2 regions of the Glutamicibacter sp. NPDC087661 genome follow, and region 2 is predicted to be linked to the other one. Evidence: predicted binding sites of a transcription regulator. Region 2 holds the regulator's gene; the other holds the start of a gene.
The links. Region 2 encodes HspR, which represses chaperone genes until heat shock. Its sites were predicted from a motif close to AAGTTGAGTCNNNNNGACTCAACTT; they were not measured.
Positions count from the first base shown of each region.

Region 1 (7,860 bases), on a different contig from region 2:
GCAGGACAAGCCCCGGCACGACGTGCTGCCGACCGCCGGCTCGATAATTCCAAGCTGCTAGCCAGCGGGCTTGAACTGCAGTATCCGGGATTTACCGAAGGCTACCGCGCGATCCTTGCCGGGACATCAACCCGCCATGCCTAAAGCGCGTAAAAGACAGCCTTAAAGGAAAACCGGCTTGCAGCGCATCGCCATGATGCACCGCAAGCCGGTTGTTTTATTTCGTTCCGGGTGTGGACCGAAACGCTTAGAACCCCTTGCGCAAGGGGTTGAAGTGCCGGGCGATGCCTGGAACTTGCTGGCCAGCAATCTGGGCAGCCAGGATCTTGCCAGTCAGCGGTCCCAGCGCAACGCCCCACATGCCGTGGCCGCCGCCAACCGACACGCGCGAGGATCCGGTCTGGCCAATGAGTGGCATGCCGTCCGCGGTGCATGGGCGTCCACCCACCCATTCTTCTTTGCGGTTCTCCCAGTTAATCCCCTGGTAGACCGGGGTCGCAGCGGCAACGATGGCCTCAATGCGCTTCGGCTCCAGCTTGTGGTTGGCGTCGCGGAATTCCATGGTGCCGGCGATGCGGAAGCGATCGCCCAGCGGGGTGCAGGCAACGCGCTGGGTCGGGAAGTAGATCGGGTGCGTTGGCATGTGTTCCGGCTCCACGGTGAACGAGTAGCCGCGGCCTGCCTGAACCACAACGTTCACACCGAACTTGCTGGCCATGTCGGACATCCAAGCACCGGTAGCCAGCACCACGTGATCCGCGGTGATTGAACGGCCTTCGGAACCGATGACGGTGACCGAGCCGCCATTGTCGCGCACATCGGTGACGTTGAAGGCTCCGATGATGTCGCCGCCGCGGGCGATGACGGATTCGGCCAGTGAATCCATGAACTTCGGCGGGTTGATGTAGCGCTGGTTCTTGATGGCTACGCCCGCAGCGACCTTATTGGACAGGGTCGGCTCGATGCCGCGCAACTCGTCGCCGGTGAGCAATTCGTAATCAACTTCGCCGCCGGTCTTCTCGATCATCTCGAATTCATGCAGCAGCGCATCGCGGTCGCTGAGCGAGGTGAATCCGGTCAAGAATGGATTTGCCGGCTTGGTCGGCTCCTGCACGCCCGGCCCTGCCGAAGTCGCCTGCGCGATTTCGTCGAAGGCATCCAAACCGGTTGCGCCGATTTCCGAGTAGACCCGCATGGCTTCTTCCCACTTCTTCGGGGTCGAGTGCCAGGCAAAACCGATCAGGAAGCGGAGCAACTTGGCATCGGCCTTCAGCGGAATGTACAGCGGGGATGCCGGGTCGAGCATCATCTTCAGGCCGTTCTTGAAAATTGCAGGCTCTGCGATGGGCAGGGTCAGCGCTGGGGTCAACCAGCCGGCGTTACCCCAAGAGGAACCGGACGCGACGCCGCCGCGATCCACGACGGTGACCTTAATGCCCGCTTCCTGCAGGTACCAAGCGGTCGACAGGCCAACAAAGCCAGCGCCTACAACAACGACATGATCTGGCACGCCTACTCCAGCCATGATCCACTCTCCTAGCATTTCGACGGCCTCTCCACACGAGCCCGCATGTCTTCACTGTCGCGCGATCCCCAGGGAAAATCAACGCGTCCTGACGATTCGACGGTGAGCGCCACCACACCGGCAGGAGGTTCGTGTTTCTTGCGGTAAATGATTGCCTATTCCGAACTTTCAACAAGTACTTCCTCCCGTACGGGCACTTTCCCCAGAGGCTGCATCACTATCGCCCATCGGGAACTTCGCCTCCAGCGCGTCCTGCGTAGACTGGAGAGAAGCGAATTACCAATCCCGCCGATCAGCCATTTCTAAGGAACTGCACCACACTCATGGCCTCACGTAAACCAGCCAAGAAGAAGCCTGCCCAGGGTCATCCAGCCCGCCGTTCCGGCGCCAGCAGCGTGCCTTTTGAATCTGAAGTGCGCCAAGCTCTTCAGCCATTCAAGTCCTCGCTCTTCCGCCACTTCCACGAAGAGGGCCAGGCAGCCAGCGAGACCCGCGCAGCGCTCGAAGGGCTCACTACCCTGCTGACCGTGCATGCCCAGTTGCGCCAGAGCGTTGACGTCAAAACCCTGGATCCGACGATTCTGGGTGAACAGCTGGGCCACTTGACGTCGCTGGGCAAGGAAGTTTCGGAAGCCAGCGCTGCGATCCTCAAGCATTACCTGACTTTCCTGGGCACGACCGCTAATTTCGGCGGAAGCGTGGATGACTTCAAGCAGACTTTCGAATTCCTCTCCCGCATGGCTGGCGATTCACCCATCGTGGCACCTTATCTCGAAGATGATGAGGCCAACGGCAGCCTCGAAGCGATGCCCTTCGTTTTTGCGGCTCGCGAGTTGATCAGCTGGGTTGGCGAAGGCAAGCCGACCACCCCAGCTGGCGTACTCACCGGCGATACGCTGCAGGATGCGGCCAGCGCGCTGGGCCTGTTCGTCAAGGTCGATGAATCCGCCGGCGTTCCAGAGGATGCCCAGTGGGAGCCGGAAGACGGCACTGCCGTTTCTTCGCTGGCCGACATTCCACGCCTATCGGCATACTGGGACGCCCTGATCGGCACGGCCATGCTGCGCTACCAGGAACCGAACGCAACCCCAACCGAGTCGCTCAGCGATGCGCTGCTGGCATCCAGCGGACAAGGCGCCCGCTTGGTCAAGGAGCTGATTGCAGAGGTTCTCTACTCGCACATCCTGATCAACACCTTGGAGCAGCCGGGCAAGGCGCAGATCGCCGAGATGGTGGCCGGCGTGTTGAGCAATGCCGCATCATCGACACCGCCACGTGCCGAGTTCGCGTTGCAAGTTCCGACCGAAGATGACCTTCCCGCCGAGCAGCATCACCTGATTGCCAGCCTTGAGGAGGTTGTCCCCCAGGTCGAGTCCCTGCTGCGCGTCTTTGAACGCGAAGGCCTTGTCGAGATTAATGACGAGATCACGATTCCTGTGGTCTTGCGCTCTTCACTGGAACGAGCGCTGGCCAAGGTCTCTGATCATGTTTTGAAAGACACCCAAGAGGCAGAGGCTTCCGAGGTTTAGACCACCAGCAACGGCAAAGGGTGCGAGAGCTAATTCGAGTTCTCGCACCCTTTGCCGTTGATTCATCGACTAGCCGATGCGCGTGGCCAGCTCGGCGTCGTGCCACGGCAGGCGATCGAACCATGGGCCCCGCTTGGTTCGCCGGCCTTCACGGCCAAAGAATCTGCGGTTGCTTCTGCGTTGATCGCAGCATCTGCCGTCTTGCTATCAAAGCCGCCCTTAGGCTCCACGGCCAGGCCTTATTGTTGCCAAACAACCGTATCTGCCTGGGTACTCATGCGCGCTCGCTTCCCAGACAGGAAATGCTCTCCATAGGCGCAACACCCCGCCACGCAGGCCCATTCCGACCTGAGGTGTGAGGCAGAACGCAGAAACACGGGCTGGGTTTAAGTTATAAAAGGTACGTTGCATTACTGACAGACAACGGCGTGCGATGGGGGCACAGCGCCGATGAAAGATCAGTCCGTTTACGCAATGCAACGTACCTTTTAATCACCCTCGGATCCTTAGTGATGCCACTCGCAAAACACCACCAAGTACCTTCCCGGTGATCGGTCTTCACCGATACATGTCTAACTTATCGCGTCCTGCGAAAATCCGAAATCATACTTTAGTAGGAGGGTAGGGGTCAGAACGGGATGCTTGCGCGCAGTGCCCAAACACCGTTTTCGGAACTGGTTGCAAACTTTCCACCAAATGCACGCATCCTGTCACCCATGCCAATCAGGCCTGTCCCGCCTTCGGGCAACCCACTCGCCTTCTTGTCGAAATTCCCCATCTGATTAGTAATTTCCAGGATACCCTCTGCCCCTTGGACCGTGAGTTCGAAGGTGCACTTCCCGCCCAAGGCACCGTGCTTTATCACATTTGTTGTACCTTCTTGCATGACCCGATAAATCGCAGTCTGTGCAGAACGGGGCAATTCGGAAATTTTCTCGTCAGTGGTGGAGCTCACCTCGAAATTTGCCTCTTTTAGCCTCTGAACGAAAAGTTCTGCACCCTGAAGCGCGTAAACAGTAGTAGCGGCCGGCTTATCAATGCCCTGGGACGAGGGATCTGCCATGGTCCCATCAGCCCTCAGGACATTGAGCATCAGGCGTAAATCGTGCAAAGTCTCAGTACTCAGTTTGGCGATGACATCCAGAGCTTCGAGGGCCTTCTGCCCATCGTTTGCGAATTTCGCGGCCTTCGACTGCATGGCCACGACCGTGATGTCATGCGCGACAATATCGTGCAGATCCCGGGCAATGTTCTTTCGCTCCCGGTCGACAGCAAGACGAGTCTGCTCTTTGACCGTATGCATTTGCCGAAGAGCGAGCTCGTTCTTCTCGCGCAGCAAGTAAATATTCCTCGTTAAGAAGAACGCCATCGCCGTCAACGGGGCAATCCCGACAAGCAGAACCGCGTCTTGCCCGGACTGGACGCCGAACTGCACCATCCACGCTGCGGACAAGGTTAGGAATAAGGCCCTAACACTCATGGCACTGGCCGTAGCTGCCAGCGCCGAAAAAATCATGAATGAAACGACAGTCCAGAAGAACAAGGCGCCGTCCGTGAGGAAGAAATAGGCAACTGCCACAAACAATCCGACGGATACGGCAACCCAGCGAAGACCAAGCGCAAGAATTGCGCACAGTCCAACGCCGAGCAACGCGCCTCGAACCGAAATATCCGACGAACCACTAAATCCGTCTTCCAGCAGAGTCACGAACTCGCTACTGGAAACCGCGATCAGAACCGCAATACCAGTCCAAACAATGACACCCCGACCAGCGAAGAGCTTGGTCAGGGTGTCCTTTAGTCGTCCATTCATATGCCGAATAATTCCCGGCTCAGATGATCAAGTCAAATAAACCGCGTTATGGGCAGGCGACGCCGTAGCGTTTGCAGAACCACTCCGAGAAGGCTGAGCCAAAGCCAGCAGGAGTAGCAACGTTGCCACTGCTGGAGGCTGGAGAGCTCGCGGCAGATGCAGGAGCTGCCACGGCGGTCAATGGTGCCAGAACTAATGCTGCTACGGCCAGCATTTTCAAACCCTTCATAACAAACTCCACATCAGATCAACTTATATACTTTCAGGTGAACAGGCCAACATGAGGCCACCCGCATCGAATCAGAGGAATCAGATGGAACAAATAAAGGTCCTTATTGTCGATGATGAACCTCTAATTCGGCATGCGTTGGGCACAATCCTAGCAACAGACCCCGGAATTGTAACGGTTAATTCTGTTGAAAATGGACAGGCCGCCGTCGAGTATTGCAGCGGCAATCAAGTGGACGTTGTGCTCATGGATTTGCAGATGCCGATAATGGACGGGGTTAGCGCTACTAAAGCAATCAAATCTGCCGAAGACAGCCCCTCAGTGCTTGCCATTACCGCCTTTTCTTCGGACGACTATCTGGTTCCGGTACTGACCGCTGGGGCCAGCGGATACTTGGTAAAAGACTCTGAACCAGATGAAATTATTCATGCGATCCATGCCGTTCACCAAGGAACTGCAGCCATTTCCCCGTCGGTTTCTTCTGATCTAGTTTCTGCGGTTCGCGAAGCTTACCGGGATAATTCCCAAGACATTCAAGAACTGGCCTATGACTTGGGAATTACCAATCGGGAATTCGAGATTCTAAAACTGCTCGCACGCGGGCTAAACAATACCGAGATTTCAAGAACTCTGACTATTTCCGAAACCACGGTTAAAACCCATATGGCGAAGATTTTCGTTAAGCTGAATGTTCGCGATCGGGTCCAGGCCCTGGTTGCGGCCGCGCGTATGGGCCTTATCGAAATCCCGAAAGACTAGCGCCTGCTTTCCAGCTATTAGTGTGAAGTCAACCTCTTTGACACCTTGCCCGGCTGGTTCGGGAATATCTGCGCGCCATATGCGTTGAACATGAGCATAGACCGCTCAAGTTTCTATTAGGAGGCTCACTTGCCAGCATTTTTCGGCGCACCGTCAGATGGCTCGTTTGAGGAATTCCTCTCTCGATTCCTGTCTTCACGTGCCCAGGCAGCACGTCCCATCGACCTCACGCGCCTGCTTTCCGCCCGCACCCACGAAGCGGTAGCCACCGCGGCAGCGATTTCCCAGGAGCATGGCCACGACGAGATTGATTCCCTGCACCTCCTGATGGCTCTGCTGCGCACCGAACCAGTCGGCGAGCACCTGACCGCCATGGGTATCGACATCGAGGCTTTGAGTGCAGATGCCATCGCGCGCATGCCCAAGTCCCAGGAGAAGGGCGAGAAACCATCCCACCTATCGTCGGCAGCTCAGCGCAGCCTCTTTGACGCCTATCAGGTTGCTCGTAACTACGGTTCGACCTACATCGATCCTGATCATCTTTTCCTGGCCTTCGTTTTCAACCCGGAATCTCCGGTCAGCCAGCTCCTGGCGCAGCACGGCATCACCGGCCAGTCCTTGCAGCAAGCCGCCATGGAGCAGGCCCAGCGTGGCCAAAACGATACCCAGAACCAGTCCGATTCCGAGTCCGACGTGTCCATGCTCGAACGCTACGGAACCGATCTGACCCTGCTGGCCTCCGACGGCCAGATTGATCCGGTGATCGGACGCAAGGAGGAACTGGATCAGGTTATTGAAATCCTGGCCCGTCGCACCAAGAACAACCCTGTGCTGATTGGCGAGGCCGGCGTGGGCAAGACCGCCATTGCCGAAGGCCTGGCCCGCGCCATCATCGATGACCAGGTACCAGCCCAACTGCGCAATGCGGCCTTGATCTCCATTGATCTTCCGGGCATGCTCGCCGGAACCCGCTACCGCGGAGATTTCGAGCAGCGGCTCACCGGCCTGCTCGACGAGGTAGCCGCAGCCGAAGGGCAGGTGCTGATATTCATCGATGAGATGCATCTGCTGGTCGGTGCAGGCTCTGGCGAGTCCGGCAATATGGACGCCGCAAATATCCTCAAGCCGCGTTTGGCGCGTGGCGAGCTGCACATGATCGGCGCCACTACGCTCGATGAGTTCCGCAAGGTGGAGAAGGACAGCGCGCTGGCTCGGCGCTTCGGCAAGGTTACTGTCGCCGAGCCGTCGGAGAAAACTGCACTGGCCATTTTGGACGGCCTGCGCGAATCCTACGAGGATCACCACCAGGTGCAGTACACCCCCGAAGCGCTCAAGGCCGCGGTGACGCTCTCTGCCCGCTACCTGAACGACCGCCAGCTTCCTGACAAGGCCATCGACTTGATCGATATCGCCGGTGCCCGGCGGTCCATCGCTGCCGGAGATGCCGAGGATGTGCAGTCCCTGCGTGCCGAATTGGTAGACGCCGAGCGTGAGAAGTCACGCGCTATCGGCGAGGAACGATTCGAAGAAGCTGGCGCATGGCGTGACCACATCGTGGAGATGACCGCGCGCATCAAGGCTGCTGAGGAGGCCGGCGATGCAGGGGTCACCCGGGTAGTGGATGAGAAGCAGATTTCGGAAGTGATCTCCCGATCCACCGGCATCCCCACCTCGCGCATCTCGGGAGATGACAAGGCACGCTTGGCTTCGCTGGAAGATTCCCTGCATGCTTCGGTCATCGGCCAGCACGATGCCGTTGCCGCTGTGGCACGCGCCGTGCGTCGCAACCGTACCGGAATGTCGCCAGCAGGTCGCCCCATCGGCTCGTTCCTTTTCCTGGGTCCCACCGGCGTCGGAAAGACCGAACTGGCCAAGGCCCTGGCTGCAAACCTCTTCGGTTCGGCCGAATCGCTGGTTCGCGTCGATATGAGCGAATACGGTGAGAAGCACACCGTGGCGCGCCTGATCGGAGCACCTCCGGGGTACATCGGCCATGACGAGCCCG
Region 1 is NZ_JBIUWE010000003.1:199,311-207,170, reverse strand. Features, by position in the region: gene ACIOTN_RS10245 (NAD-dependent epimerase/dehydratase family protein) at 1-144, shown strand, start outside; gene ACIOTN_RS10240 (FAD-binding oxidoreductase) at 248-1,525, opposite strand; gene ACIOTN_RS10235 (hypothetical protein) at 1,849-3,054, shown strand; gene ACIOTN_RS10230 (sensor histidine kinase) at 3,683-4,867, opposite strand; gene ACIOTN_RS10225 (response regulator transcription factor) at 5,181-5,855, shown strand; gene ACIOTN_RS10220 (ATP-dependent Clp protease ATP-binding subunit) at 5,985-7,860, shown strand, end outside.
Region 1: ACIOTN_RS10220 (ATP-dependent Clp protease ATP-binding subunit) is a predicted target of HspR. The motif match lies at 5,943-5,967, and genes of this name have one in related genera.

Region 2 (7,860 bases):
GGCGTTCTGGCTGCCCGGGGAATTAGCCTGATGGGCTAACCGGAACTCGCTGAAAGCGAACAAGCCGTCCTCGAATGACCGAGGACGGCTTGTTTTCCAGTGGCTATGGAATGCCAAGGGATTACTTGCGGCGTCCAAAAGCAAAATAGGCGATGGGGCCAAGGAAATTGACCATGCTGGCCGCTGCCCATGCCGGCTTTGGACCCTTGACCTGTTCGGCGGGGCGCTTGTACAAATCCCGCAGTGCCGCAACCATCAAGGTCAGCTCGGCAATTGCCGCAAAGGCGACCGCGATCTTTCCGCCCGGTGGCAGATCCTGGAACTTGCGCTTCGTTTCCATGAGGTGGCTCCTAGCTGCCGCTTTTCCCGCCCGCTGGACGCGTTGAAAGCGGATGAATGAAAAATTTTTTCAGGACGGGAATTATTCTCTCACCACCGCAGTTGAAATGAGCAGAACGCAAAGTTGAGTCACCTTCGCTCAAGTTGATTTGACAGCCGAAAGCGGCTGAGTAAACTTGAGTGCAGAACGCTCAATGAGGATAAATGTCCTCAGCGTTAGTACTTTCAACCAAGGCAAAGGAGAGCCATTATGTCGCGTGCCGTAGGTATCGACCTAGGAACCACCAACTCCGTCGTTTCCGTGCTCGAAGGTGGTGAGCCAACCGTTATCGCAAACGCGGAAGGCAACCGCACTACCCCGTCGATCGTTGCTTTCTCGAAGAGCGGCGAAGTCCTGGTTGGCGATATCGCCAAGCGCCAGGCCGTCAACAACATCGACCGCACCATCGCATCGGTCAAGCGTCACATGGGTACCGACTGGACCATTGACGTTGACGAGAAGAAGTACACCGCTCAGGAAATCTCGGCTCGTACCCTGATGAAGCTGAAGAACGACGCTGAGTCGTACCTGGGCGAGAAGGTCACCGACGCGGTGATCACCGTTCCTGCATACTTCAACGACGCAGAGCGCCAGGCCACCAAGGAAGCTGGCGAGATCGCCGGCCTGAACGTCCTGCGCATCGTCAACGAGCCAACCGCAGCTGCGCTGGCTTACGGCCTGGAAAAGGGCCAGGAAGACGAGCTCATCCTGGTCTTCGACCTCGGTGGCGGCACCTTCGACGTTTCCCTGCTGGAAGTCGGCAAGGACGACGACGGCTTCTCGACCATCCAGGTCCGCTCTACCGCAGGCGATAACCGCCTGGGCGGCGACGACTGGGATCAGCGCATCGTGGATTGGCTGCTGGCCCAGGCCAAGGCCAAGGGCGCGGACCTGTCCAAGGACAAGATCGCGCTGCAGCGCCTGAAGGAATCTGCTGAGCAGGCCAAGAAGGAACTGTCCTCGGCTACCAGCACCAACATCTCGCTGCAGTACCTCTCGGTGACCCCGGAAGGCCCAGTGCACCTGGACGAGCACCTCTCGCGTGCCAAGTTCCAGGACCTGACCAAGGACCTGCTGGAGCGCACCCGCAAGCCATTCAACGACGTCATCGCCGAGGCAGGCGTCAAGGTTTCGGACATCGCCCACGTGATCCTGGTTGGCGGTTCCACCCGCATGCCAGCCGTTGCCGAACTGGTCAAGGACCTGGCCGGCAAGGAAGCGAACAAGGGCGTGAACCCAGATGAGGTTGTCGCCGTGGGCGCAGCGCTGCAGGCAGGCGTGCTGAAGGGCGAGCGCAAGGACGTTCTGCTCATCGACGTCACCCCACTGTCCTTGGGTATCGAGACCAAGGGCGGCGTGATGACCAAGCTGATCGAGCGCAACACCGCGATCCCGACCAAGCGTTCGGAGACCTTCACCACCGCCGAGGACAACCAGCCTTCGGTATCCATCCAGGTCTTCCAGGGCGAGCGCGAGTTCACCCGCGACAACAAGGCGCTGGGCACCTTCGAGCTGACCGGTATCGCACCGGCTCCTCGCGGCATCCCGCAGGTTGAGGTCACCTTCGACATCGACGCCAACGGCATCGTGCACGTATCCGCCAAGGACAAGGGCACCGGCACCGAGCAGTCGATGACCATCACCGGTGGTTCCTCGCTGTCCAAGGAAGACATCGAGCGCATGGTCCAGGAAGCTGAAGCACACGCCGAAGAAGACAAGGCACGCCGCGAGGCCGCTGAGACCCGTAACGCCGCTGAGCAGGCTGCCTACTCCGTAGACAAGCTGATCAAGGACAACGAAGACAAGCTGCCTGAAGAGGTCAAGACCGAGGTCCAGGCTGACGTCGACGCCCTGAAGGCTGCCCTGGAGAAGCAGGACAACGACGACGAGGTCAAGGCCGCGTTCGAGAAGCTGCAGGCATCGCAGACCAAGCTGGGCGAGGCAATCTACGCCAACGCGCAGGCCGAGGGCGCCCAGGCTCCTGAGGGCGAGCAGGCACCGAACGCTGATGAAGACATCGTCGACGCCGAGGTCATCGACGAAGACGAAGCCGACAAGAAGTAAGGAGTTTAGGAATATGTCCGAGGCAAAGGACCAGAACGAGAACTCCGGCCAGGAGCCGGAGAACCAGCCAGAGGCCGCCAACGAGCAGCCAACCGCTGACGCCCTGGGTCAGGCCGAGGCGATCCTGAACGAAGCTGCTGCTGGCGCTGAAGCCGATTCGGCGCAGCCGGAAGAGGCCGGTGCGGTGGAAACCGAACTGCGCAACGACCTGCTGCGCCTGCAGGCCGAATACGTCAACTACCGCAAGCGCGTGGAACGCGACCGGGCCGTAGCGCGTGAAAACGCCGTGCAGTCCGTGCTCAACACCCTGCTTCCGGTGCTTGACGACATCGATGCGGCGCGAGCCCACGGCGACCTCGCCGACGGCCCGTTCGCATCGATCGCCAACAAGCTGGATGGAATTCTGGCTCAGCATGGCCTGGAGCGCATCAACGAGGCCGGCGTGGAATTCGACCCGAACATCCACGAAGCCCTGCTTCGCCAGGCTGTTGACGAGATTCCAGCCGACCACGTGGGACAGGTGCTGCGCACCGGTTACCGCAAGGGAACCATCATCCTGCGTGCAGCTCAGGTGCTGGTAGCAACCGGCGAATAGCCACGAATAGCACAATCGATACTGCCCACTGCCGAGTCTTCGACAGTGGGCAGTGTCGAATTGGCACTGAAAGGATGGGGCCCTGATGGCAAGTCAGGACTGGATCGAAAAAGACTTTTACGCCATTCTGGGCGTCTCCAAGGACGCCAGCGAGGCGGACATCAAGAAGGCGTACCGCAAGCTTGCGCGCAAGTACCACCCGGATACCAACCAGGGTGATGCGGCCGCTGAAAAGAAATTCAAGGACATCTCCGAAGCCAACTCGGTGCTTTCGGACAAGGAAGAGCGCGAGCAGTACGACGCGATCCGCGCCATGGGCGGCGGAGCGCGATTCTCTGCTGGTGGCGGACCGGGCGGCCCCGGCGGGCAAGCCGGCTTCGAGGACATCTTCTCCAACCTCTTCGGAGGCGGCGGAGCGGGCCCACGTGGCCGCGGCGGGCAGCCGGACTTCTCCGACCTCTTCGGTGGTGGCGGCGGTTTCGGTGGCGGCGGCTTCGGCCAGAGCGCACCACCGCGCAAGGGTGCTGACCGCACGGCGAGCACCACGATTTCCTTCTCCGGATCAATTAAGGGCACCACCATTGGCCTGCGCGAGCAGAATGGCGAGGTCATTGACGTGCGCATACCGGCGGGCATCAAGGATGGCCAGTCGGTGCGCGTGCGCGGCAAGGGCCAGCCTGGTGCTGCCGGCAACGGCGACCTGCTGGTCAAGGTCAAGGTCAGCGAGCACCCGTTCTTCAAGCGCGAAGAGAACAACATCCGCATCCACGTGCCGGTGACCTTCGCTGAAGCGGTGCTTGGAGCAAAGATCCACGTACCGACCCTGGACGGGGATTCCGTTGCGGTGAAGGTTCCCGCTGGATCCAACTCCGGGCGCACCTTGCGTCTGAAGGGCCGCGGCGTGAAGACCTCCAAGGCCACCGGCGATCTGCTGATCGTCCTGGATGTCGCGATTCCGCAGAACCTCTCGGATGCTGCAAAGAAGGCCGTGGAGGACTTCGCATCAGCCACCGAGGGCGAGGATCCACGAGTGGATTTGGCTGCCAAAGCCAAGCTCTGAACCCAATAGGCTGTCTTCCCTGCCCCGTCATCGAATTGGCTGGGCAGGGAAGATAGACTCGAAGGCAATAGGGACCGAATCCAAGGTCCTTGCAGAAAGGTGGTAGAAGCAACGTGAACGGGGAGTACCTGCGACCTGTCTTCGTCATTTCCGTCGCCGCGCAACTTGCAGACATGCATCCGCAGACGCTGCGCCAGTATGACCGCATTGGTTTGGTTTCGCCCAGCCGCCAGAGCGGAAAGCAACGCCGCTACTCGCAGCGCGACGTATCACTGTTGCGCCAGGTGCAGGCCCTGAGCAAGGAAGGCGTCTCGCTCGAGGGCATCAAGCGCATCCTGGACCTGCAAGATCAAGTCGCCTATCTGCAAACCGAAGTCAATGGGCTTCGCCAAGAACTTTCCGCCGTACGCCAGGGCCAATCTCGCATCTTCGCTGCGGGCACCGCTGGAGGCGACATCGTTTCGTTGGCTAGGGGCATGCGCCCTGAACGCCGTGAACCGACCGTGACGCTGTTTACCGCACGCCGCGCTATCGGACGCTAGATCCGTCCGTGCCGGGCCAAGCGCGCTTCCAATTGGGTGCGCACGGCAGGCCATTCGTGCGGGAGTATTGAGAACATCACCGTATCGCGCAGGGTGCCGCTCTTTGGATCATATTTGTGATTGCGCAGCACGCCATCCTGCTTGGCGCCGAGCCGTGCAATCGCGGCGCGTGAAGCGGCATTGTGCCAGTGCGTGCAGAAAGCCACTGAATAGCAATCCAGTTCCTCGAAAGCCCGGCGCAGCAGCATGAACTTGGCAGCTGGATTGATCCCGGTGCCTTGGGCTGGCATGGCCAGGAACGTTGAGCCGATTTCCACGCGGTGATTTGCCGCGTCGATATTCAAGTAAGTCGTGGCCCCCACCGCTTTGCCGGTGGACAGGTCGATGATCGCAAAGGGAGCCATCTCGCCAGTTTCCTGCAATGCCAAGCGGCGCTGGATATCCAAGCGCATGGATTCGGCCGATGGAGTGGTGGCAAACCACGCTTCATCCAACTGGCCGTTGGCTGCGAGCTGGATCAGATCCGGGGCGTGGTCCATTGACAATTGTTCTAGCCGCACCCCGGCATAGTCCATTCTCGGAGCTTGGGCGTAGTGCAGACTTTGCGCAGAAGAAGAGGCCATGGAATCCATCCTATGGATTCCATGGCCTCTTCAATGCTTTATTTCGGCGACTAGCCGATGCGGGTGTACGCCAGATCGAAGACCAGACGACCAGCCTTGAGCGCCTTGCCTTCGAAGCTGGTCAGGATCCGGCGCTCGAAACGCGGGGCCCAGCCACCCTGGGCATCGGTGAATTCTGGCTCGGGGTCGAAGCCTTCCATGCCCTCGCGGCGCACCTTGGTCAGGTTGCTCTCAGTGCCGGACAGATTGCCATGATGCTGGTTCTCGAAGTCCGGATGGGCTTCGAGGACTTCGCGCATTTGCTCGGCGTAGTTGGACCAGTCGGTGGCCAAGCGCAGGGTGCCTCCCGGCTTGAGCACGCGGGAGACCTTGTCCAGGAACGAGGCCTTGATCAGGCGACGCTTATGGTGGCGCGGCTTGTGCCATGGATCTGAGAAGAAGATCCAGATCTCATCGGCGCTGTTCTCGTCCAGCATGACATCCAGAACCTCTGGGGCATTGGCCTGCACTGCGCGGACGTTGGTGATGCCGAAAGACTCGACCTTCAGCATCAGCTGGGCCAGGCCCGGACGGTAGACCTCAACGGCGAGGTAGTTGCGCTCGGGATCATCCTTGGCGGCGTTGGCGATGCATTCGCCCAGGCCGGTGCCGATCTCCACGATCAGCGGTGCGGTGCGTCCGAAAGCCTCGGCAGGATCGAGCTGGAAGTCATCGGCAACCGAAGTGTCGGCGATCTTGCGGGGCGGCTCAATGACGTACTGATCGGCATTGCGCTCCCAGGCGCTGGCACGGCGGCCCTGCAGGCGGTTGCCGCGGCGCACGAAGGATACCGGCTCGGCACGGAAAAGGTCTGGGTTCCTAGGGGCAGTGCCGTGGGCTGGGCGCTGCTGCTCGCTCGATTCGCTCATGATGATTAATCCTATCCGAGCAAGCTGCTTCGATGCTTGCCGAACGGTAGGGGATTGGACACCCCTAGAAGAAAATCGGGGGGATCCCCGATGGAGTAAAACAGGCAAAAGACAGAGAATATAACCATGACTGATTTAGTGCGCGGTATTCTCAACATTATTTGGCTGCTTTTCGGCGGCCTGTGGCTGGCCTTGGGCTACGTGTTGGCAGGCATCATCTGCTGCGTGCTGATCGTGACCATTCCATTCGGCATCGCCTCGTTCCGCATTGCCGGCTATGCGCTGTGGCCGTTTGGCCGCACCGTGGTCGACAACGGCCCGGTAGGCGCGTTCTCCACCCTGGGCAACATCATCTGGATCATTTTTGCTGGTATCTGGATTGCCGTTGGGCACGTGGTAACCGCGATCCCGATGTTCATTTCGATTATCGGCATCCCGCTGGGGATCGCAAACTTGAAGATGATCCCGGTTTCCCTGATGCCTCTGGGCAAGGTCATTGTGCCTTCGGACTATTTCATCGGCGGTGTTCGCCGCTAGGCTGCGCCAAGACAGCGAATGGCTGCCAACCCTTGATGGGGTTGGCAGCCATTCGCTTTATGTACGAACCTGATCAGCTCTTGAGGTACTCATCGTGCTGGCGGTGCGCTTCGGCGACCTCGACACGGATCTTGTCCACGTCCTTGGCCTTGTCGCGGTACTTCTTTTCCATGGTTTTCACATACGCTTCTTCCTCCACCAAGGCGCGGTAGATGCGTTCGCGTTCGACCGCGTCCGAGGTGTAGCTCAGGTCGTTGTAGCTGTTGGCATGGCGGCGCAGGTTGCCGATGGCAGTCTGGGCCTTGCCTGCCTTGCTGAACAGCGAAGCGAGAATTGTCAGCACCAGGACACCGATAATGACGCTCAGCGACAGGCCGGTGCTGATTTCAATGACCATCACGTGCTCACCATCATTGATGAATGGCAAGTTGTTCTCGTGCAGTGCATGCAGGATCAGCTTCACGCCGATGAATGCCAGGATTGCTGCCAACCCGTAGGACAGGTAGATCAAGCGGTCCAGCAATCCGTCGAGCAGGAAGTAGAGCTGGCGCAGTCCCATGAGCGAGAAGGCGGTAGCCGTGAACACGATGTAGACGTTCTGGGTGAGTCCGAAGATCGCAGGGATGGAATCCAGAGCGAAGAGAATATCGGTACCGCCGATGGCCACCATGACCAGCAGCATCGGAGTCAGGACCTTCTTGCCATCGATCTTGGTGAACAGCTTGTCGCCGTCATAGTTGTCGGTAGTGTGGAATAGCTTCTTGGCGATCCGGATGATGAAGTTGTTGGCCTCATCGGATTCGTCATCCTTCTTCAGCAGGTTGCCTGCGGTCAACAGCAGGATCAGGCCGAACAGGTAGAAGACCCAAGCGAACTGGTTGATCAGCGCCGCGCCGACAAAGATGAAGGCGGTACGTGCGATCAGCGAGAAGACGATGCCGAAGAGTAGGACTTTCTGCTGGTCTTCGCGGGGTACGCGGAAGCTGGCGATGATAATCAGGAAGACGAACAGGTTGTCGACCGACAGGGCCTTCTCGGTAATGTAGCCGGCAAAGTACTCGGCACCCATGTCGATTCCGCCGAAGACCAGCACCAGCACACCGAAAACGAGGGCCAATCCAACATAGATGCTGGACCAGATGGCTGCTTCAC
Region 2 is NZ_JBIUWE010000001.1:131,295-139,154, forward strand. Features, by position in the region: gene ACIOTN_RS00605 (small multi-drug export protein) at 1-39, shown strand, start outside; gene ACIOTN_RS00610 (PLD nuclease N-terminal domain-containing protein) at 122-340, opposite strand; gene dnaK (molecular chaperone DnaK) at 590-2,443, shown strand; gene ACIOTN_RS00620 (nucleotide exchange factor GrpE) at 2,457-3,038, shown strand; gene ACIOTN_RS00625 (DnaJ C-terminal domain-containing protein) at 3,124-4,098, shown strand; gene ACIOTN_RS00630 (heat shock protein transcriptional repressor HspR) at 4,212-4,640, shown strand; gene ACIOTN_RS00635 (GNAT family N-acetyltransferase) at 4,637-5,263, opposite strand; gene trmB (tRNA (guanosine(46)-N7)-methyltransferase TrmB) at 5,314-6,171, opposite strand; gene ACIOTN_RS00645 (YccF domain-containing protein) at 6,298-6,708, shown strand; gene ACIOTN_RS00650 (TerC family protein) at 6,782-7,860, opposite strand, start outside.